Regions from separate parts of the Nocardia sp. NPDC058480 genome, predicted to be linked through region 3. Evidence: riboswitches for the same ligand, from Rfam matches in the RefSeq annotation. Region 3 holds a riboswitch; each other region holds the start of a gene.
The links. Region 3 has a riboswitch for cobalamin ahead of cobN (cobaltochelatase subunit CobN). Riboswitches for the same ligand answer to the same signal wherever they lie in the genome.
Positions count from the first base shown of each region.

Region 1: another riboswitch for cobalamin. It lies ahead of ACFWO8_RS13190 (ABC transporter substrate-binding protein); the one in region 3 lies ahead of cobN (cobaltochelatase subunit CobN).
Region 2: another riboswitch for cobalamin. It lies ahead of metE (5-methyltetrahydropteroyltriglutamate--homocysteine S-methyltransferase); the one in region 3 lies ahead of cobN (cobaltochelatase subunit CobN).

Region 1 is NZ_JBHXMN010000004.1:319,228-325,472, forward strand. Features, by position in the region: gene ACFWO8_RS13185 (FecCD family ABC transporter permease) at 1-722, opposite strand, end outside; gene ACFWO8_RS13190 (ABC transporter substrate-binding protein) at 719-1,756, opposite strand; cobalamin riboswitch at 1,785-1,978, opposite strand; gene ACFWO8_RS13195 (hypothetical protein) at 2,163-2,387, shown strand; gene ACFWO8_RS13200 (MarR family winged helix-turn-helix transcriptional regulator) at 2,747-3,226, opposite strand; gene ACFWO8_RS13205 (GDSL-type esterase/lipase family protein) at 3,333-4,463, shown strand; gene ACFWO8_RS13210 (disulfide bond formation protein B) at 4,547-5,209, opposite strand; gene ACFWO8_RS13215 (DUF5993 family protein) at 5,206-5,370, opposite strand; gene ACFWO8_RS13220 (acetoacetate--CoA ligase) at 5,471-6,245, opposite strand, start outside.
Region 2 is NZ_JBHXMN010000015.1:55,602-61,846, reverse strand. Features, by position in the region: gene coaD (pantetheine-phosphate adenylyltransferase) at 1-85, opposite strand, end outside; gene rsmD (16S rRNA (guanine(966)-N(2))-methyltransferase RsmD) at 89-652, opposite strand; gene ACFWO8_RS26975 (pyruvate carboxylase) at 649-4,047, opposite strand; cobalamin riboswitch at 4,327-4,536, shown strand; gene metE (5-methyltetrahydropteroyltriglutamate--homocysteine S-methyltransferase) at 4,679-6,245, shown strand, end outside.
Region 3 is NZ_JBHXMN010000006.1:335,724-341,968, forward strand. Features, by position in the region: gene cobN (cobaltochelatase subunit CobN) at 1-2,624, opposite strand, end outside; cobalamin riboswitch at 2,660-2,787, opposite strand; gene ACFWO8_RS18065 (hypothetical protein) at 3,039-3,521, opposite strand; gene ACFWO8_RS18070 (MerR family transcriptional regulator) at 3,518-4,891, opposite strand; gene ACFWO8_RS18075 (hypothetical protein) at 4,925-5,599, opposite strand; gene cobG (precorrin-3B synthase) at 5,812-6,245, shown strand, end outside.

The DNA of each region.
Region 1 (6,245 bases), on a different contig from region 3:
CTCAGCGCACCGGTCGCCCGCGTCGCGACCAGTCGGGTGCCGAGCGTGCGCGCCAGGTCGTCACCGATGGCGACGGCGTTCAACGGCCGGGCCACCACTACCGCCAGCAACAACCCGGCAGCGATGAACGGTGCTGTCTGCCATACGGATTCGATGTCGGCGCGAGCCAACGAGCCGACCACCCAGAATCGGAAGTTGTCGAACAGCGTCCGGTCGAGCAGGGTGATCGCCGTGGTGATCGACCCACACAGCGCGGTGCAGGCGGCGCCCGCGAGCGCGAGTTTCACCGGGGTCGCGCCACCGAACCCCAACGATCCCAGCGTGTAGACGAACGCGGCGGCGATCGCGGCGCCGAGGAAGCCGAACCAGATGAAGCCGCCCGTCGCCGTGAGGCCGAACGTACCCATCGCGATCACGATCGCCAGCGACGCACCCGCGTTGATGCCGAGCAGGCCCGGCCCGGCCAGTGGGTTGCGGGTGAGCCCCTGCATCACCGCGCCTGCCAGCGCCAACGCGACACCCGCGAGCAGGCCCGCGACAGTTCTCGGCAGCCTGATGTAGCGCACGACCCGGTCGGTGTCGGTCCCCTGGAAATCGGTGAACGCGACCACGGCCTGGTCGAGGGTGAGCGGGTGTGAACCGATCAGGATGGACGCGACGCAGGCAGCCGCCAGCGCGGCGCCGGCCAGGATCAGACCGGTGCCGCGAGCGGTGCGCGTCACCGCCGGAACAGCTCGGGATGGATCAATGCGGCGACCAGTTCGGTCGCGTGCGCGATCCGCACGCCTGCCGCGCGGTCGGCGAACAGGAACGGGTGCACGGTCGCGTTCCGCACGGCCGCCAGATTCGCGAATGCCGGGTTTCCGACGATCTTGTCGACCTGGGGCTGAGCGTCGGTGCGCGTGTAGGTCGCCTTGCAGCACAGGCTGGTCAGGATGATGTCGGGGTCACGGGCGATGAGCTCTTCCGCGCCGACGGGCACGTTGCGCTTCACAGTGAGATCGGCGAAGGCGTTCACTCCACCTGCGGCCTCGATGATCTGGGTGATGAAGTCGATGCCGCCTGCCACGGTATAAGAGCCGTCGTCTTTGGGCGTGACGACCGCGACCCGCGGTTTCCCGGCGTTGCCGACCTTCGCGCGGACCGCGTCGATGCGCGAACTCAGCTGCGTGACAACCTCGTCGGCGCGCTCGGAGGTCCCCCACAGGGCACCGAGATCGCGCAGGTCGGCGTACACGTTGTCGAAGCGCACGGTGTCGGGGTCGATCGCTTCATCGGCGAGTCCGTCGGCGCTCGGGCACAGTGGACTCAGCACCCAGGTGCGCACACCCAATTCGTGCAGGCTTGCCCTGGTACCGACGCTGTTCTGCGCTGAGGAGGCGAACACCCCGTTGAAACCCGACATCACGAAGTCGGGTCGCTGGGCGAGCAGTTCGTCGCGACTCGGCAGCTTCTCGACGTAGGGTGCGCGCGCCTGCGCGTCGGCATACTCCGGAAGCACGGCGGAGTCCAGAAATGCCGTACCCACCAGCCGATCGGTGACACCGAGCGCGTGCGCGATCTCGATCGACGGCTGATACGCCGCGTAGATCCGCTGCGGTGGGCCATCGACGGCAACGTCGATCCCACAGTTCACGCGGGCGACAACAGCTGCGCCGCCCGCGTCGGAGAGGGGTTGCACACCGCAACCGGTGACAACGATCGCGCAGGCGAGCAACGCGCCGGAACGTAGGCGCGCGAAAACAGAGCGGGTCAAGAGACGGCCTTCCAGGTCCTCGTGGAATGGGGTACTGCGTAGCCGTGGCCGGTCTCCTGGCTGACGGGATAGTGCGCGGTGAATCCACCTTCCCAGGGCAGGTGCCCCAGTGGCTCCGGACGACAGACGTCGTCCGGATCGATTCACAACTCCCGATCACAGTGGCGAGGGCCGCACCGGTTCCACACCGGTTTCCCGAACACCACGGCTGGTGCACTGTAACAACGTCGGCTCCATCGAGGGTCGGCGCCGGGGTCTGTGCACGGACACCGGATCCGATACACAGCCGACTCCCAGCCGCGTCCCACCGTGCTCGACACTTGCGCCGCGAAGATTCAGCTATCGGCCGAGCACTTCGGCCGGCCGATGATCTCGGCAGTGAGATCGAAGATCAGGAGGAACGCGCATGAGAATGACAACGACACTGGCCAAGGCCGCGGTGGCGGGCACTCTCGCTCTCGGAGTGGTCGGCGCTACTGCGGGCATGGCGAGCGCGGATCCGGGCGGCCACGATCAGCAGCGGCCCGAGCAGGGCCAGGATCATCGGCCCCAGCAACAGCCGGAGCATCACAAGAACGACGGACCGCAGCACGGCTTCTGGTTCTTCGGCACCTGGGTTCCCCTACCCTGACCTACCTCTCACCGCGGGCCCGATACACACCGGGCCCGCGGTGTACCGAGCTCATCGATCGGAGCAACACACGCGCCTGGGGCGACGATTCCGGCGAGTTGCGGTGCGGGACTTCGCTATCCACAGCGGCGGCGCCAATCCATCCCGACGCCGACAACGAATGGTTTGCAGGCGGGTCGGCACCGTATCACCACCGATACCATTCACTCCCCTGAAGCCGACCCGCCTGCTTTCACCGGCGCCGAGTAGCGCTTCGCAAGCGCGAGCTGGTCGAACAATGCCGCCCACCGGACCCGGGGCGAATCTCAGCGCTGGCTGTCACCGGTCCCCCTGCGACATCGATCCGTCGCATCGAGCGCTCAGGACCGCTCGGACACGGCGGTGGCCGCCGGGTTCGTGGCGTCACGGATCACGCGCAGGCCGGTGATCAAGCCGTCGAGTTGCGTGGGGGTCAGCTGACCGGTGAGCCATTGTTCGAGGGCGTCGAGGTAGTCGGGAAGAACCTGCTCGAGGCGGCGGATGCCCGCATCGGTCAGGGCCGCGTAGGCGCTGCGGCGGTCGGTCGGGTCGAGTTGGCGTTCGACCAGTCCCGCGGTGGCCAGCCGGTCGACCAGACGGGTGACGCCGCTGGTCGAGAGCTCGGTTTGGGTGGCGAGATCCGACATCCGTAGGCGGCGCCCCGGGGAGCGACTCAGTCTCAGTAGGGCATTGAGGTCGAGGCCGGAGAGACCGTGCGCCTTCCAGGTCGGCTCCAGCTTGGCGATCAGGCCGTTGTGTGCCTCGAAGAGCAGGCCGGAGATGGTGAAGCGGGGGTCGTCGAACAGCTCGTGCACGGACATAAGGCCAGCTTAGCCGATATTTGCCATGCGGATAGTTGACACGAGGAATACCTACGAGTAAACCTATGCGTAGGCATTATTCCGCACGGCAAATATTGGAGAGATCATGCAGAACACCAGGTGGATCGCGGGCTTCCGGACCGGCGTCATCGACCCGAACGAGCAGATCAAGCTCGCCGAGTCACGGGAGTTCGGTGACGAGACTGTGCGCCACGTCGTGCACATGACAGGTGGCGGCGACGCGGTACGCGTGCGCTTGACCAACCGCTACGGTCACGCACCGCTGCGGATCGGGGCCGCACGCATCGCCCAACGCAAGACCGGATCGGCGATCATCGAGGATCGAGAGATCACCTTCGGCGGCGCGGTGGGGGTCACCATCGACGCGGGCGCCGAACTCGTGAGCGATCCGATCGACCTGCCGGTCGCGGCGGGCGAAGACCTGCTGCTCAGCCTGTATGTCGCGACTTCGACCGGCCTGGCTACCTACTCCCACCAACCCGGCGAGATCGCCTACATCGTCTCCGGTGACCACACCCGCGACGTGGAACTCAGTGGTGCGCAAGAGGTTCCGTTCCGATTCTTCGTCACCGGAATCGACGTGCTGGTCACCGATCAGACGCCGGTCGCCGTCGCGTTCGGCGACTCCTGGTTCGAGGGCGTCGGTACCACGCTGAGCGCCAATCGCCGCTCGGTCGACGTGCTCAACGCCCGCCTCACCACGGGCTGGGTGGTGAACAACGGCATCGCCGGCAATCGCCTCACCGCCGAGGAAATCGGCGAATCCGGTCTGCGCCGTTTCGATTCCGACGCGTTGCAGGTCCCCGGTGTCACCGACATTTTGATCAACTTCGGCATCAACGACCTCATCCTCGGCGCGATGGGCGGACAGCCCTCGGCAACGACCGAAGAATTGATCGCCGGTTTCCGCGACCTGGCCGACCGCGCCCACGCCGCCGGACTGCGAATCCACGCGGCCACCATCGGCCCGTACGCCGGTTGCGTCTTCCCCGGTATGCCGCTGCTGGAAACTCAGCCGACCCGCCACGCGGTCAACGAATGGCTGCGCACCACTGACGTTTTCGACTCGATCTTCGACGTCGATCGGGCCGTGGCCGACGCCCAGCGCCCCGACTACATCCGCCCCGAGTTCGACAGCGGCGACGGCATGCACCTCAACGACGCGGGCGCCGCCGCCATGGCAGCCACCGTCGACCTCACCGCCCTGTTCCACTGAGACATCGATCGAGATCGCCACGCTTCCACCGTGTCTACGTCGGTACGAGCGTGGCGATCGACCGATCCGGGTACGCCCTGGCGCTATCCCGCCGGGGGAAGTACGCAGCCACCGTCGAGGATGCCGAGGTCGTAGAACAATCGGTAGCACGCGGGATCGTCGGGCAGCTTCCAGTGCAAACCCTCGAGACCGAAGACGACCACCAGGTTCGCCGCGATCACCAGACCGCAGAACCACAGCGCCAGCTTGCCGATCAGCGCGAGTGACGGCGGGATGACCGTGGCCGCGGTCGGATACGAAAAGGTCGTCACGACACCGATGGTGGCGATCGCGGCGATATACAGAACCAGCGCCCAGACGTACAGATGCAGGCCGAGGACGGCGCCGCCGTAACCCGGATCGCCCGGCAGAATGTGCAACATCGTCTGCCGCCATGCGGTGAAACCACCACCGACGCACCCGATTATCGCCAGACCCCAGCCGACCGCGTAGTCGCGCGCCACGATGACGCCGTTCATGCCCTTGCGCACGATGAACGCACCGCCCAGTGCGGCCAGCACCATGAACATCCGCTGGAGCATGCACAGCGGGCACGGGTACTCCCAGTCGATGAACTGCACGGCGAACCCGCCGCAGATCACCGCGGACCAGCCGACCACGAAGATCACGGCCAGCAGATATTGCAGCGAGCCGAGCGGACCGGACTTCTCCTCGGTCACTGTCACCGTCTCGGTCACGGCGCTCACCAGGTCAATCCGAGGCCGAGACCGCTCGTGATGTGCAGCTTCAGCAACAGCAGGCACAGCACGAAGGTGATGAACCATGCGGCCAGCACGGCTCGGCGAACACTGTCGCGGTAGATCAACACCAGGGTGATCAGCAGACCACCGAAGATCAGCGTGTCCATAGTTACGCACGCTACGCATATCGGGCGAGTCCGAGGGTGCGCTGCATCGGTAACACGCCGACCAGGCTGTTCGACTATGGACGGACGGCCGGTAACACGCTCAGCGTTCCTGACGCTTCGTTCGGGCGAATTGGCCGTACCAAGCGAGTAGAGAGGGGTCGTCGACGGCACTGGGGTCCACGACAGTTGCGGGATCGGCGCCCTGGAGGAGCTTCTTGATGGGGACTTCCAGTTTTTTGCCCGTGCGGGTTCGGGGGATGCCGGGTGCGGTGATGATGTCGTCGGGGACGTGGCGCGGAGAGGTTCTGGTGCGGATGGTTGTTCGGATTCGGGTGGCCAGGTCGTCGGTGAGAGTGATGCCCTCGGCCGGAACGATGAACAGGGGCATCCAGTAGCGACCGTCTGGTTGCTCCGCGCCGATGACCAGGGCGTCGGCGATTTCCGGGAGTTGTTCGACCGCTTGGTAGATGTCGGCGCTGCCCATACGGATGCCGTGGCGGTTGAGGGTGGAATCGGAGCGGCCGTGCACGACGATGCTGCCGTGTTCGGTCCGGGTGATCCAGTCGCCGTGGCGCCACACGCCGGGGTAGGTATCGAAATAGGCTGCGCGGTAGCGGGTTCCGTCGGGGTCGTGCCAGAATCCGACGGGCATGGAGGGCATCGGCGCGGTGATGACGAGTTCGCCGACTTCGCCGTGGACCGGGTTGCCCTTGTCGTCCCAGGCTTCGAGGGCAACGCCCAGGTAGGGGGCGGAGAGTTCACCGGGACGGACCGGAACGGTTCGGGCGCCGCCCGCGAAGGCCGAGACCACATCGGTGCCGCCGCTGATCGAAGCGACCGGGATGTGCGCACCGATATTGTCACGCAACCAGATC
Region 2 (6,245 bases), on a different contig from region 3:
CGAACTGTGCGGCCGCGCGGGCGAACACGTCGAGGTGACCGTTGGTGACCGGGTCGAAGGAGCCGGGGCACAGTGCTGCAGCCATACCTCAGACGCTAGCACCGAACTCGGCCAGCTCGACTCTGGTCTCCCCGTACTTGCGTGCCTTCAGCGCCACATAGCCTGCGGGCCAAGTGATTTCGGGTGAACGACTCGACCGTTCCACCACCACCAACGCCTCCGTGGCGAGCCAGCCGTTGCTCGCCAAGGCCGTGAGGTCGGCGATCACGTCCTCGGTGCTCACGTCGTAGGGCGGATCCGAGAACACCACGTCGTAGGCCCGCGGCGCGGCTTGCTTCAGCACCGAGGACACACTGCCGAGCCGCAGTTCCGCACCGGGCAGACCCAGCTCGGCGATGTTGGCGCGCACCACGTCGGCCGCCTTGCGGTCGGATTCCACCAGCAATGCCCGCTCGGCCCCGCGCGAGAGCGCCTCCAATCCCAGCGCACCCGAGCCCGCGTACAGGTCGAGGACCGTTGTCCCGTCCAGATCGAGGCGAGCGTCGATCGCGCTGAACAGCGCTTCACGCACCCGATCGGAGGTGGGCCGGGTACCGGCGGGCGGCACCTTCAAGCGCCGCCCGCCTGCCACACCCGCGACGATGCGTGTCATTCCGACTCGCGTGCGACCAGTTCCACCAGCAGGTCCCCGCCCTCGACCTGGGCCACTTTGGTGGTCGCGATCCGACCGACCACGCCACCGCGCGGCGCGGTGATGGCCGCTTCCATCTTCATCGCCTCGATGGTGCCGACGGTGTCACCGGCGTGGATCTCATCGCCCTCCGACACCGCCAGGGTGACCACACCGGCGAACGGTGCCGCGATGTGGCCTGCGTTGTTCTTGTCGGCCTTCTCGGCCGCGGGCACCTCGGAGGCAACCGAACGGTCCCGCACCGCGACCGGGCGCAACTGCCCGTTCATGATGCACATCACCGTGCGCATGCCCTTCTCGTCGGGCTCGGAGATCGCTTCGAGGCCGATGAGCAGGGTGACACCCTTCTCCAGCTGCACGCGGTGTTCCTCGCCGCGGCGCAGGCCGTAGAAGAACTGGTTCTCCGACAGCCCGGTGGTGTCGCCGTACTTCTCGCGATGGTTGTTGAACTCGGCGGTCGGGCCGGGGAACAGCAGCCGGTTCAGCGTTTCGCGGCGCTCGGCGGACGAGCCGTCGAGTGCCTTCTGGTCAGCCGGGCTCAGCGGCGTCTCGGGCTTGGGTTCGTTGCGCCCCGCCAGTGCCTTGCTGCGGAACGGCTCGGGCCAGCCGCCCGCGGGGGTGCCGAGCTCGCCGCGCAGGAAGCCGATCACCGAATCGGGGATGTCGAAGCGGCCCGGATCGGCGGCAAAATCTTCGATGTCGACTCCGGTGCCGACCAGGGCCAGCGCGAGGTCACCCACGACCTTCGACGACGGGGTCACCTTGATCAGGCGGCCGAGCAGCCGGTCGGCGGCCGCGTACTTGGCCTCGACCTCTTCGAACCGGTCACCCAGGCCGAGCGCGATCGCCTGCTGACGCAGGTTCGACAGCTGACCACCGGGGATCTCGTGGGTGTACACCCGACCGGTCGGCGCGGGCAGACCCGACTCGAACGGCGCGTAGACCTTGCGCAGCGCCTCCCAGTACGGCTCGAGATCGCACACGTTCTGCAGGTTCAGGCCGGTGTCGTGATCGGTGTGCGCGGTGGCGGCCACGATCGCCGACAGCGCGGGCTGACTCGTGGTGCCCGCCATGGCCGCGGACGCGCCGTCGACCGCGTCGGCACCGGCCTGCCAGGCCGCCAGGTAGGTGGCCAGCTGTCCGCCGGGGGTGTCGTGGGTGTGCACGTGCACCGGCAGATCGAAGTTACTGCGCAGTGCGGTAACGAGTTTCGCGGCCGCGGGGGCGCGCAGCAGACCGGCCATGTCCTTGATCGCGAGGACATGCGCGCCCGCGTCGACGATCTGTTCGGCCAGCTTCAGGTAGTAGTCGAGGGTGTAGAGCGACTCGTTCGGGTCGAGCAGGTCACCGGTGTAGGACAGGGCGACTTCGGCTACGGCAGTACCGGTTTCGCGGACCGCGTCGATCGCCGGACGCATCTGGTCGACGTTGTTGAGTGCGTCGAAGATGCGGAAGATATCGATACCGGTCGTAGCGGCTTCGGAAACGAAAGCGCGCGTGACCTGTTCGGGGTAGGGCGTGTAGCCGACGGTGTTGCGACCGCGCAGCAGCATCTGCAGGCAGATGTTCGGCACGGCTTCCCGCAAGGCGGCCAGGCGTTCCCACGGGTCCTCGTGCAGGAACCGCAGTGCCACATCGTAAGTCGCGCCGCCCCACGCCTCGATCGAGAGCAGCTCCGGGGTCAGCCGCGCGACGTGTCCCGCCACACCGAGCAGACCGTTGGTGCGCACGCGGGTCGCCAGCAGCGACTGGTGCGCGTCACGGAAGGTGGTGTCGGTGACGCCGAGCGCCTTCTGTTCGCGCAGCGCACGCGCGAAACCCTCCGGTCCGAGGGTGAGCAGCCGCTGGCGCGAACCGTCCGGCGGCGGCAGCGTCAGGTCGACGGCGGGCAGCTTGTCGTAGGGGTACACCGTGGTCGGGCGGTCGCCGTTGGGCTTGTTGACGGTGACGTCGGCCAGATAGGTCAGGATCTTGGTGCCACGGTCGGCCGATCCGCGCGAGGTGAGCAGCTCGGGACGCTCGTCGATGAACGAGGTGGTCACCCGGCCCGCCTGGAAATCGGGATCGTCGAGCACCGACAGCAGGAACGGAATGTTGGTCGTCACGCCACGAATACGGAATTCGGCGAGCGCGCGCTGGGCGCGCGCGGCGGCGGCGGGCAGGTCGCGACCACGACAGGTGAGCTTCACCAGCATGGAGTCGAAGTAGGCGCCGATCTCCGCGCCCAGGTTCGCGCCACCGTCGAGACGGATGCCCGCGCCACCCGGCGTGCGGTAGGCGGTGATGCGGCCGGTGTCGGGGCGGAATCCGTTGGCCGGGTCCTCGGTGGTGATGCGGCACTGCAGCGCGGCACCGCGAATCTGCACCGTTTCCTGACTCAAGCCCAGGTCCGCGAGGGTCTCACCGGCGGCGATCCGAAGCTGCGACTGCACCAGGTCGACGTCGGTGATCTCCTCGGTGACCGTGTGCTCCACCTGGATGCGCGGGTTCATCTCGATGAACACGTGGTTGCCACGCTCGTCCAGGAGGAACTCCACGGTGCCCGCGTTGATGTAACCGATCTGGCGGGCGAACGCCACCGCGTCGGCGCAGATCCGCTCGCGCAGTTCCGGAGACAGGTTCGGGGCGGGCGCGAGCTCGATCACCTTCTGGTGGCGGCGCTGCAACGAACAGTCCCGCTCGAACAGGTGCATCACATTGCCGTGCTGGTCGGCCAGGATCTGCACCTCGATGTGGCGCGGATTCACCACCGCCTGCTCGAGGAACACCGTCGGGTCACCGAACGCCGACTCCGCTTCGCGCGAGGCCGCTTCGATCGACTCACGCAACTGCTCGGGCGCGGCGACCCGGCGCATGCCACGACCGCCACCACCGGCGACGGCCTTGACGAAGATCGGGTATTCGAGTTCGGCCGAGGCGGTGAGCAATTCGTCGATGTCGGCCGAGGGTTCGCTGGACTTCAGCGTCGGCAGGCCGGCCGCCTTGGCCGCGGCGATCGCCGTGGCCTTGTTGCCCGCCATCTCGAGGATCTGGGCAGTGGGGCCGATGAACGTGATGCCCGCGGCGGCACAGGCCGCGGCGAGGTCGGGGTTCTCCGACAGGAATCCGTAGCCGGGGTAGATCGCGTCGGCGCCTGCGGCCACCGCGGCGTCGATGATCGCCTCGATCGACAGATACGCGCGAACCGGGTGGCCCTCTTCGCCGATCTGATACGACTCGGCCGCCTTGAGGCGATGCACGGAGTTGCGATCCTCGTACGGGAACACCGCGACCGTTCCGATGCCGAGTTCGTAGGCCGCGCGGAAGGCACGGATAGCGATCTCACCACGATTTGCGACCAAGACTTTCGAGAACATTGGCCTACGGTACCCGGCCATGAGCCGGGGACGGACACGCAAGGTGGCTTCGCAGCAATCTTCACACCGCACACCCGCCTACCTGCGAAGTTGCGTTCATCAGGCCGTCACATCTCACCGCGGGGAGCGGCCTGCGGTGCGCGTGGACAACGTGGGCGCAACCGCAGGTCACGGCGCTGTTCACCACGGGGCGGTGACCCGCGCCCGGCGTTGAGGGCCTATGCTGGGCACGCAGCTGGTTCGCCTGCGCGGTGGAAGAGTCGGAGCCCCGACCTCCCGCACAGGTGTCGAAACCCGGGTGCGGATCATGTTCCGCACCGGGTGAGAGGGAACCCGGTGAGAATCCGGGACTGTCCCGCAGCGGTGAGCAGGAACGACCGCCGTCATCAGCACTGGGCATCATGCCTGGGAAGCGACGGCCAGTAGGTCGGTCGATCACACGACCGGTGCCCGCGAGTCCGAAGACCTGCCGACTGTGCCGGATACGCCGTATCCGGCGGCCACCGCCTCGTGGATCGGGCGCGCGGACCACCGATGCCTACTCGTCGCACCTTTCGCGACCTGGTCCGGCCGGGTGGCGTGTGCCCGCGAAAAGGCGACGGCTCTCCCTGCACGACACTGGAGAATCTCCGTGACTGTTTCGCATACTCCTTTCACCGCAACGGTTCTCGGCCTACCGCGCGTCGGCCCGAACCGGGAACTCAAGCGCGCCACCGAGTCCTACTGGGCGGGCCGTGCCGATGCCGCGCACTTGCACGCGGTCGGCCGTCAGCTCCGTCGCGCCCAGCTCACCGAACTGGCCGCGGCGGGACTGGATTCGGTGCCGGTGGGCACCTTCTCCTACTACGACCAGATGCTCGACACCGCTGAACTGCTCGGCGCACTGCCGCCGCGCGTGGCCGGGATCGCCGATCCGCTCGATCGCTATTTCGCGGCGGCGCGTGGCACCGACACGGTCGCGCCGCTGGAGATGACCAAGTGGTTCGACACCAACTACCACTACCTGGTGCCCGAGATCGACGCGGCCACCACCTTTTCGCTGCATCCCGGCAAGCTGCTGACCGAACTCGACGAGGCGATCGAGCTCGGTGTGCCCGCGCGTCCGGTGGTGATCGGTCCGATCACCTTCCTGAAACTCGCCAAGGCCGCTGACGGCGCCGCGCTGGAGCGGCTGCCCGAGCTGCTGGGGCTGTACCTGGACCTGCTGGCCCAACTGGCGGACGCGGGCGCGCAGTGGGTGCAGATCGATGAGCCGGTGCTGGTCACCGACCTGACCGAGGCGGAGATCGCCCTGGTCGGCCAGACCTACAGCGTGCTCTCGGCCGCGCAGAACCGGCCCGCGATCCTGGTCGCCACCTACTTCGGGCACCCCGATGCCGCATTGGCGGTGCTGGCCGAGACCGAGATCGAGGGTGTCGCGCTCGATCTCACCGCGGGCACCGATATCTCGGCGGTCGCGGCGCTGCCCGCTCTGGCTCGCAAGCTGGTGGTGGCGGGCGTGGTCGACGGCCGCAATATCTGGCGTGCCGACCTCGACGCCGCCCTCGCCACCCTCGGCTCCCTGCTCGGCAGCGCCGACGCGGTGGCGGTGTCGAGTTCGTGCTCGCTGCTGCACGTGCCGTATTCGCTGACTCCCGAGACCGGACTGGACGAGCGGCTGCGCTCGTGGCTGGCGTTCGGCACCGAGAAGGTCGGCGAGGTGCGAGTCCTGGCCACCGCCCTCACCGCCGGTGTCGACACCGTCGCCGACGAACTGGGTGCGGCCCGCGCCGCCGCCGACTCCCGCCGGAGCGACCCGCGCCTGCACAACGACCAGGTCCGGGCTCGATTGGCCGCGCTCGACGACAACGACCTGACCCGCTCCCCCGCCGACGAGCGTCGCGTCCTGCAACGCGATCACCTCGACCTGCCGGTGCTGCCGACCACCACCATCGGCTCCTACCCGCAGACCTCGACCATCCGGCTGGCCCGCGCCGCGCTGCGCAAGGGCGAGATCGACAGGTGCGAATATGTGCGGCGGATGCGGGCCGAGATCGCCGACGTGATCACCCTGCAGGAAGAACTCGGCCTCGACGTGCTGGTGCACGGCGAACCCGAACGCAACGACATGGTGCAGTACTTCGCCGAACTGCTCGACGGTTTCGCCGTCACCGAGGCGGGCTGGGTGCAGTCCTACGGCACTCGCTGCGTGCGCCCGC
Region 3 (6,245 bases):
TCGCCGTGATCGGCCAGGTATCGGGCGAGCAGCGATTCCGCCATCGCCTGACCGGTCTCCCAGGCCAGCCGCGAGGGGACGGCCTTGGGGTCGACGGAGTAGAAGTTGCGGCCGGTCGGCAGCACGTTGATCAGGCCGCGCAGCGGGGATCCGCTGGGGCCCGCTGGGATGAAACCGCCGTTGAGAGCGTGCAGGACGCGGGCGATCTCGATGCGGGTTTCGCGCAGGCGGGGCACGACCTCGGTCGCGGCGAACCGCAAGACGGTCGTCACCGCGTCCAGGCGCGCGACCTCGTCGGACGAGAAGGTGCGCTCGGAGCCTGCTGCGGCAGTCGCGTCGGCCGTGGTCGGATTCCCCACTCCCCCAGCGAGAATCGCGGCGGCATGGTCGTCGACGACGGTGTCGACGGCGTCCGCCGACCAGTCCGTTGCCTGCAACGCGGCGAGGAGATCGCGGGCGCGACCCTCTGCGGTGTCCACGCGTTCGCGGGATTCGTCGCCGGCCTCACTGAGACCCAAGGCTTCGCGCAGACCGGGCACGTTCTGTTCGCCGCCCCACAGTTGGCGGGCGCGCAGCATGGCCAGCACCAGGTCGAGTTCCATGTCACCCTCGGGCGCCTGCCCGAGGATGTGCAGGCCGTCGCGGATCTGGACGTCCTTGATCTCGCACAGCCAGCCGTCGACGTGCAGGAGCATGTCGTCGAAGACGTCTTCCTCGGGACGTTCGGCGAGGCCGAGGTCGTGGTCCATCTTGGCCGCGCGCATCAGGGTCCAGATCTGCTGGCGGATGGCGGGCAGTTTGGCCGGGTCGAGGGCGGAGATATTGGCGTGCTCGTCGAGCAACTGCTCCAAACGAGAGATGTCGCCGTAGGTTTCGGCGCGCGCCATCGGCGGGATCAGGTGGTCGACGAGGGTGGCGTGGGCGCGCCGCTTGGCCTGGGTGCCCTCGCCCGGATCGTTGACCAGGAACGGGTAGATCAGCGGCAGGTCGCCCAGCGCCGCGTCGGTGCCGCAGGAGGCGGACATGCCGAGGGTCTTGCCGGGCAGCCACTCCAGGTTGCCGTGCTTACCCAGGTGCACCATCGCGTCCGCGCCGAAACCGTCGGGCGCGGACAGCCAGCGGTAGGCGGCGAGATAGTGGTGGCTGGGCGGCAGATCGGGATCGTGGTAGATCGCCACGGGGTTCTCGCCGAACCCGCGAGGCGGCTGCACCATGAGCACCACATTGCCGAACCGCAGTGCGGCGATGACGATCTCACCCTTGGGATCGGCCGATCGGTCGACGTAGAGTTCGCCCGGCGCCGGCCCCCACGCCTCGACGACAGCCTCGCCCAGGTCCGCGGGCAGGGATTCGAACCAGCGGGTGTAGGTGGTGGCACCGATGCGAATCGGGTTGCCCTCCAACTGTTCCGCGCTCAACCACTCCGGATCCTGACCGCCCGCGGCGATCAGCGCGTGGATCAGCGCGTCGCCGTCGCGTTCCACCAGGCCGGGGATCTCGTCGATATCACCGAGATCGTAACCGGCGGTACGCAATTCCGTGAGCAGACGGATCGCACTCGCTGGGGTGTCGAGGCCGACGGCATTGCCGATGCGGGCGTGCTTGGTCGGATAGGCCGAGAGCATGATCGCGATCCGCTTGTCGGCGGCCGGGATGTGGCGCAAGCGGGCGTGGCGCACGGCGATCCCCGCCACGCGGGCGCAGCGTTCGGGATCGGGGACATACGCCGACAGCCCGTCTGCGTCGAATTCCTTGAAGGAGAACGGCACCGTGATGATCCGGCCGTCGAATTCGGGCACCGCGACCTGCGTCGCCACATCGAGCGGCGACAGGCCGTCGTCGTTGGCCTCCCACTGCGCGCGGCCACTGGTCAGGCACAGGCCCTGCAGGATCGGCACGTCGAGGGCGGCGAGCGCGGCCACATCCCAGGCTTCGTCGTCACCACCGGCCGACGCGGTCGCGGGCTTGCTGCCACCCGCCGCGAGGACGGTCACCACGAGGGCGTCGGCACGGCCGAGCAGGGTGAGGAGTTCGGGTTCGGCGGTGCGCAGCGAGGCGGCGTAGACCGGCAGCGGCCGGGCGCCCTTGGCCTCGATCGCCTTGCACAGCGCCTCGACGTAGGCGGTGTTGCCCGCCAGGTGCTGGGCGCGGTAGTAGACGACGGCGACGGTCGGGGCGTGCGGTTCGAGGATTCGCGGGGACCGGTCGAGCTCGCCCCAGGTGGGCAGTTGCGCGGGCGGTTCGAAACCGTGTCCGGTCAGCAACACCGTGTCGGACAGGAAATTGTGCAACTGGAGCAGGTTCTCGGCCCCGCCCGCGGCGAGATAGTTGTGCGCATCGGCCGCGACACCGACCGGCACCGTCGAGCATTCCATCAGCTCGGCATCGGGCGCGATCTCGCCGCCCAGCGCCACCATCGGCACCCCGCTCGCCCGAATCGCGTCGAGGCCCTCTTCCCACGCGCGCTTGCCGCCGAGGATCCGCACGATCACCAGGTCGGCGCCGTCGAGCAGTCCCGGCAGATCCTCCACCAGCAGCCGGGCGGGGTTGCCCCAGCGGTACTCGGCGCCGCTCGCGCGAGCGCTCAGCAGGTCGGTGTCGGAGGTGGACAGCAGCAGGATCACAGGGTGAGACCTTCCTCGGGTTACGCGCCCATCGGGGAGTTGCGGTGCTCGCCGGAGAGGGTCTGGCTGTTCACAGTGGCGCGACCGCACCGGATTTCCACCGGTTTCCTCGTCGCCCGCCGAGCAAGACGATGCTACTGGGCCCGCCTCGCCCGCAACTTTCCAGCCCGCTCCCCACCGCTGGACAATCGATCAGCAGGCAATGGCGCGGGCATCACCCGAGAGCGCTCCTGCACCATTGCTTGATGATCTTGATCTGCGGCGGCGCTGCGCGGCGGTGTTCAGCGATCGGGGCGACCGCCTCGACGCTGCCGATCATGATCGACTCGACCGAACAGCCGCCGCCGAAGTCGGTGTCCGACCAGATGTACGCGTTCGCCGACCACCTGCGGCGCGTGTGGGTGGTCGACGTCGTCAAGGGGTGGGGCGGCGGGTGGTGTCGTTGGACGCGATCGCCAGGGCGATCTCGGGAACGATGCGTCGGATCAGCGCGCCGTAGTCGTCGTCCGGGAGGATATCGAGGCGTTCGCGGGCCTCTTCGAGGTGGCGGGTTGCAGCCGGGAAGGCACCGAGGCGGCGGAAGTTGTCGGCGAGGTTCAGGTGCAGGGAGGGGTAGAAGCCGGCGACCTGGAGGCCCGCGTGATAGTCGTTGAGGCGGGTGTCGGTGAGGGCGTCGGCGGCGTCGAGGGCGCGGACGTCCCAGACCAGGGCTTCGGCCGGGTCGTCGTAGACGTCGGCCAGGTAGTGGGCGAGGGCGCATCGGTGCAGCGGGTCACCGGCGGGACCGATGTCGGCCCAGACCTCGAGCAGGGTGGTGCGGGCACCATCGGCGTCGCCGGTCCGGAAGTCGGTGACGCCCTGGGTGATTCGGGTCATGATCGGGTCGGCGGTGGTCATCGGGAGGTCTCCTCGGTGGGTTCGGGTTTGCGCGGCATGACCAGGGTCGACAGGTCGCCGTCGTCGGCGGAACGGACCAGCACGGGCATGTCCGGGGCGATGAGGTCGAGCATCACGTCGGCGCCGACCGCGCCTGCGATGGCGGGGTAGAGGGTGGTGACGGCGAAGTGGATGGTCATCGAGGGGCCGGTGATCTCGGCGGCGAGAGATCGTCGAGTGACGCAGCTGTGGTCGGCCTCGGGCGTGGCAGGCTCGGCGTTCGCAGGTCTGTCCGGCGTCTCCGCGGTGGTGGCGAGCCGTGCGGGGGTGCCGCCGGCTGTGATGGACACCGCGTTCGGTGGGTACACATGGAGCGCCACCGTGGATGAACCTGCGTTTTCCAGCGAATGGAGCAGATCCGCACGGGCGAGCACAACTCTTGTGCTGACCGGTGGCAGTGCCGCCAGCATTTCTCGATAGTCGGGGAAGTCCTCGGTCGAACGGCGGCAGTGGCGGCGGGCAGCATCGGTTTTCTGGCCGAGCCGAACGCCCGACGCTCCGTGCCCGACATCGCCGTCGACGCGGTCGGCGTGTGCGTCGAGATCCCTGTCGCCGGGCCGTTCGCCGCGGCCTCGCGCGGCGGTACGCCGGTTGCCGCCGGAATCCTCAGCGGCCGTGGTGAATTCGATACCTGATGCGGTCGCGACGATAGCCACGGAATACTGTCGGCGCAGCCAGGACACGGCCGATCGAAGGTCGGCGGCGTCGATGGTGGCTGTCCATGACCGTGCGGCCTTGCCTGTCGTGTGTAGCGTGCGGGTCGCCAATCGGTAGCGGTCGGTTGCGGTGAGCGTCAGCTCCTGCGCGTCCACTTCGAAGAGAATCGTGTCCAGTACCCGCATGGTCGGATCGGTGAGAGTGGCGGTCGCGACTTGGTCGACCGCGGCCGCGAGCGCGGGTCCGCTCATCCATAGGGCGTCGGATGCCTCGCCTCGGGTCGGCGAGTGCTGAGGATCTTCCCGGTCTACCGAGTCGTGGGTGTTCGGCGATTCCGGGTGAACTCGCATGGCCGCGCGGGCCGCGATCGTGGCGGTGCGAATCTCGGCCGAGCGACGGTCCATGGCGGCCAGGTGCTCGTCTACCAGGTCGGCCGCATCGGCTGGGTCGGCGAGGACGGCGGCGACAGCCGGTAGCGGCATGTCGACGGCGCGCAGGTGCCGGATCAGGCGGGCGGTGTCGGTCTGTTCGGGGGCGTAGTAGCGGTAGCCGGTGATGTCGTCGACGACGGCGGGGACGAGGATGCCTGCGTCCGCGTAAAAACGCAGGGCACTGGCGCTCAGGCCGCAGGTGCGGGCGAAAGCTCCGATGGTGATCAGCTCGGTGTCGGGCACCGTTTCATGATCGGGGTTCGAGTGACTCGAAGGTCAAGTCGTCGGCCGGCCGGTGCCCGCGGCGACCATCTCCGGGGAGCCGGTGCCGAGATTGCGGTACACGTTCGCGATCACCAGTTGGCCGAGGGCGTTGTTGCCGACGCCGCCGATGACCGCACCGATACCCGCGGGGATCAGCGTGCCGAACAGCAGCAGCGTGCGTTTGACCAGGTAGTTGACGATGAAACGCTTAGCCGGGGAGTCGGGCATGCTCGCCAGGCCGGGAATGTGGTCGGTGACGACCGAGAGCCACTGGCCCTTCTTGTGGCCCGCGGTCTCCTCGAGCACCTTCGTGCCACCTTCGCCGAGCACCACCTTCGACACCAGCTGCGCCAGCCTCGGGTCGTCGGGATCGAGACCGTACGCCGCGGCCGCACCGACCGACAGCGCCGACGACGCCTCGAGGAACACGAGGGTGTCCACACCGGTCGCGGCCAGACCGAGCAGGGTGCCCACCCCGGGGACCGCGGCGGTGAGCCCGACGGTGACGCCGCTGGCGGTGACGACCACCAGGTACTGGCGTGACAGCCGCTGCACGATCTCCACCGGCGCATCCTCGGGATGTCGGTGGCCCAACCAGTCGACGTAACGATTCACCACCGGTGCCTGCGCCTGCGCGACCCGGTCGAGTGCGGGAACAACACGCTTGTCCACGAATTCACGCAGCATGTGGCGGCTCTCCTGTCAGTGCTCGGCTGGCGAAGGATCCGCCACTCACCCTAGGCGAATACCCCCGAACCGCACCGTCACGCGAGTCTGCGCCGTCGCGCCGGCAAGGCAGGCCGCAGCTGGTCGACCGCTCGCCGGAGTGGGCGGGGACCGCCCTGGGCCGATCACGGCGGGGTTCGGGGCGCAGTCGGCGCGTCGTAGGCTGGAGCATCATGACCAGGAGTGCGCCCGATTCTTGTCCAGGGGTTCTGCGGTTGCATCAGGCGGCCGACGGGCCGCTGGCGCGGATTCGTGTGCCGGGCGGGCGGTTGGAATCGGCGCAGTTGCAGGCGCTGGCCGATGCGGCACGCGATCTCGGCAACGGGAATCTCGAGCTGACCTCGCGGGGCAACATTCAGCTGCGGCAGGTGCGTGACGCCTCCGAACTCGCGCAACGCCTGGGGGCGGCGGGACTGTTGCCGAGCCGGACCCATGAACGGGTGCGCAATATCGTGGCCTCCCCACTGTCCGGGCGCGTCGGCGGTTTCGCGGACGTACACGGGCTCGCGGTCGACCTCGACGCCGGATTGCGCGGCGATCCGCTGCTGGCGGAGCTGCCGGGACGAGTGCTGTTCACCCTCGACGACGGACGCGGCGATGTGAGCAC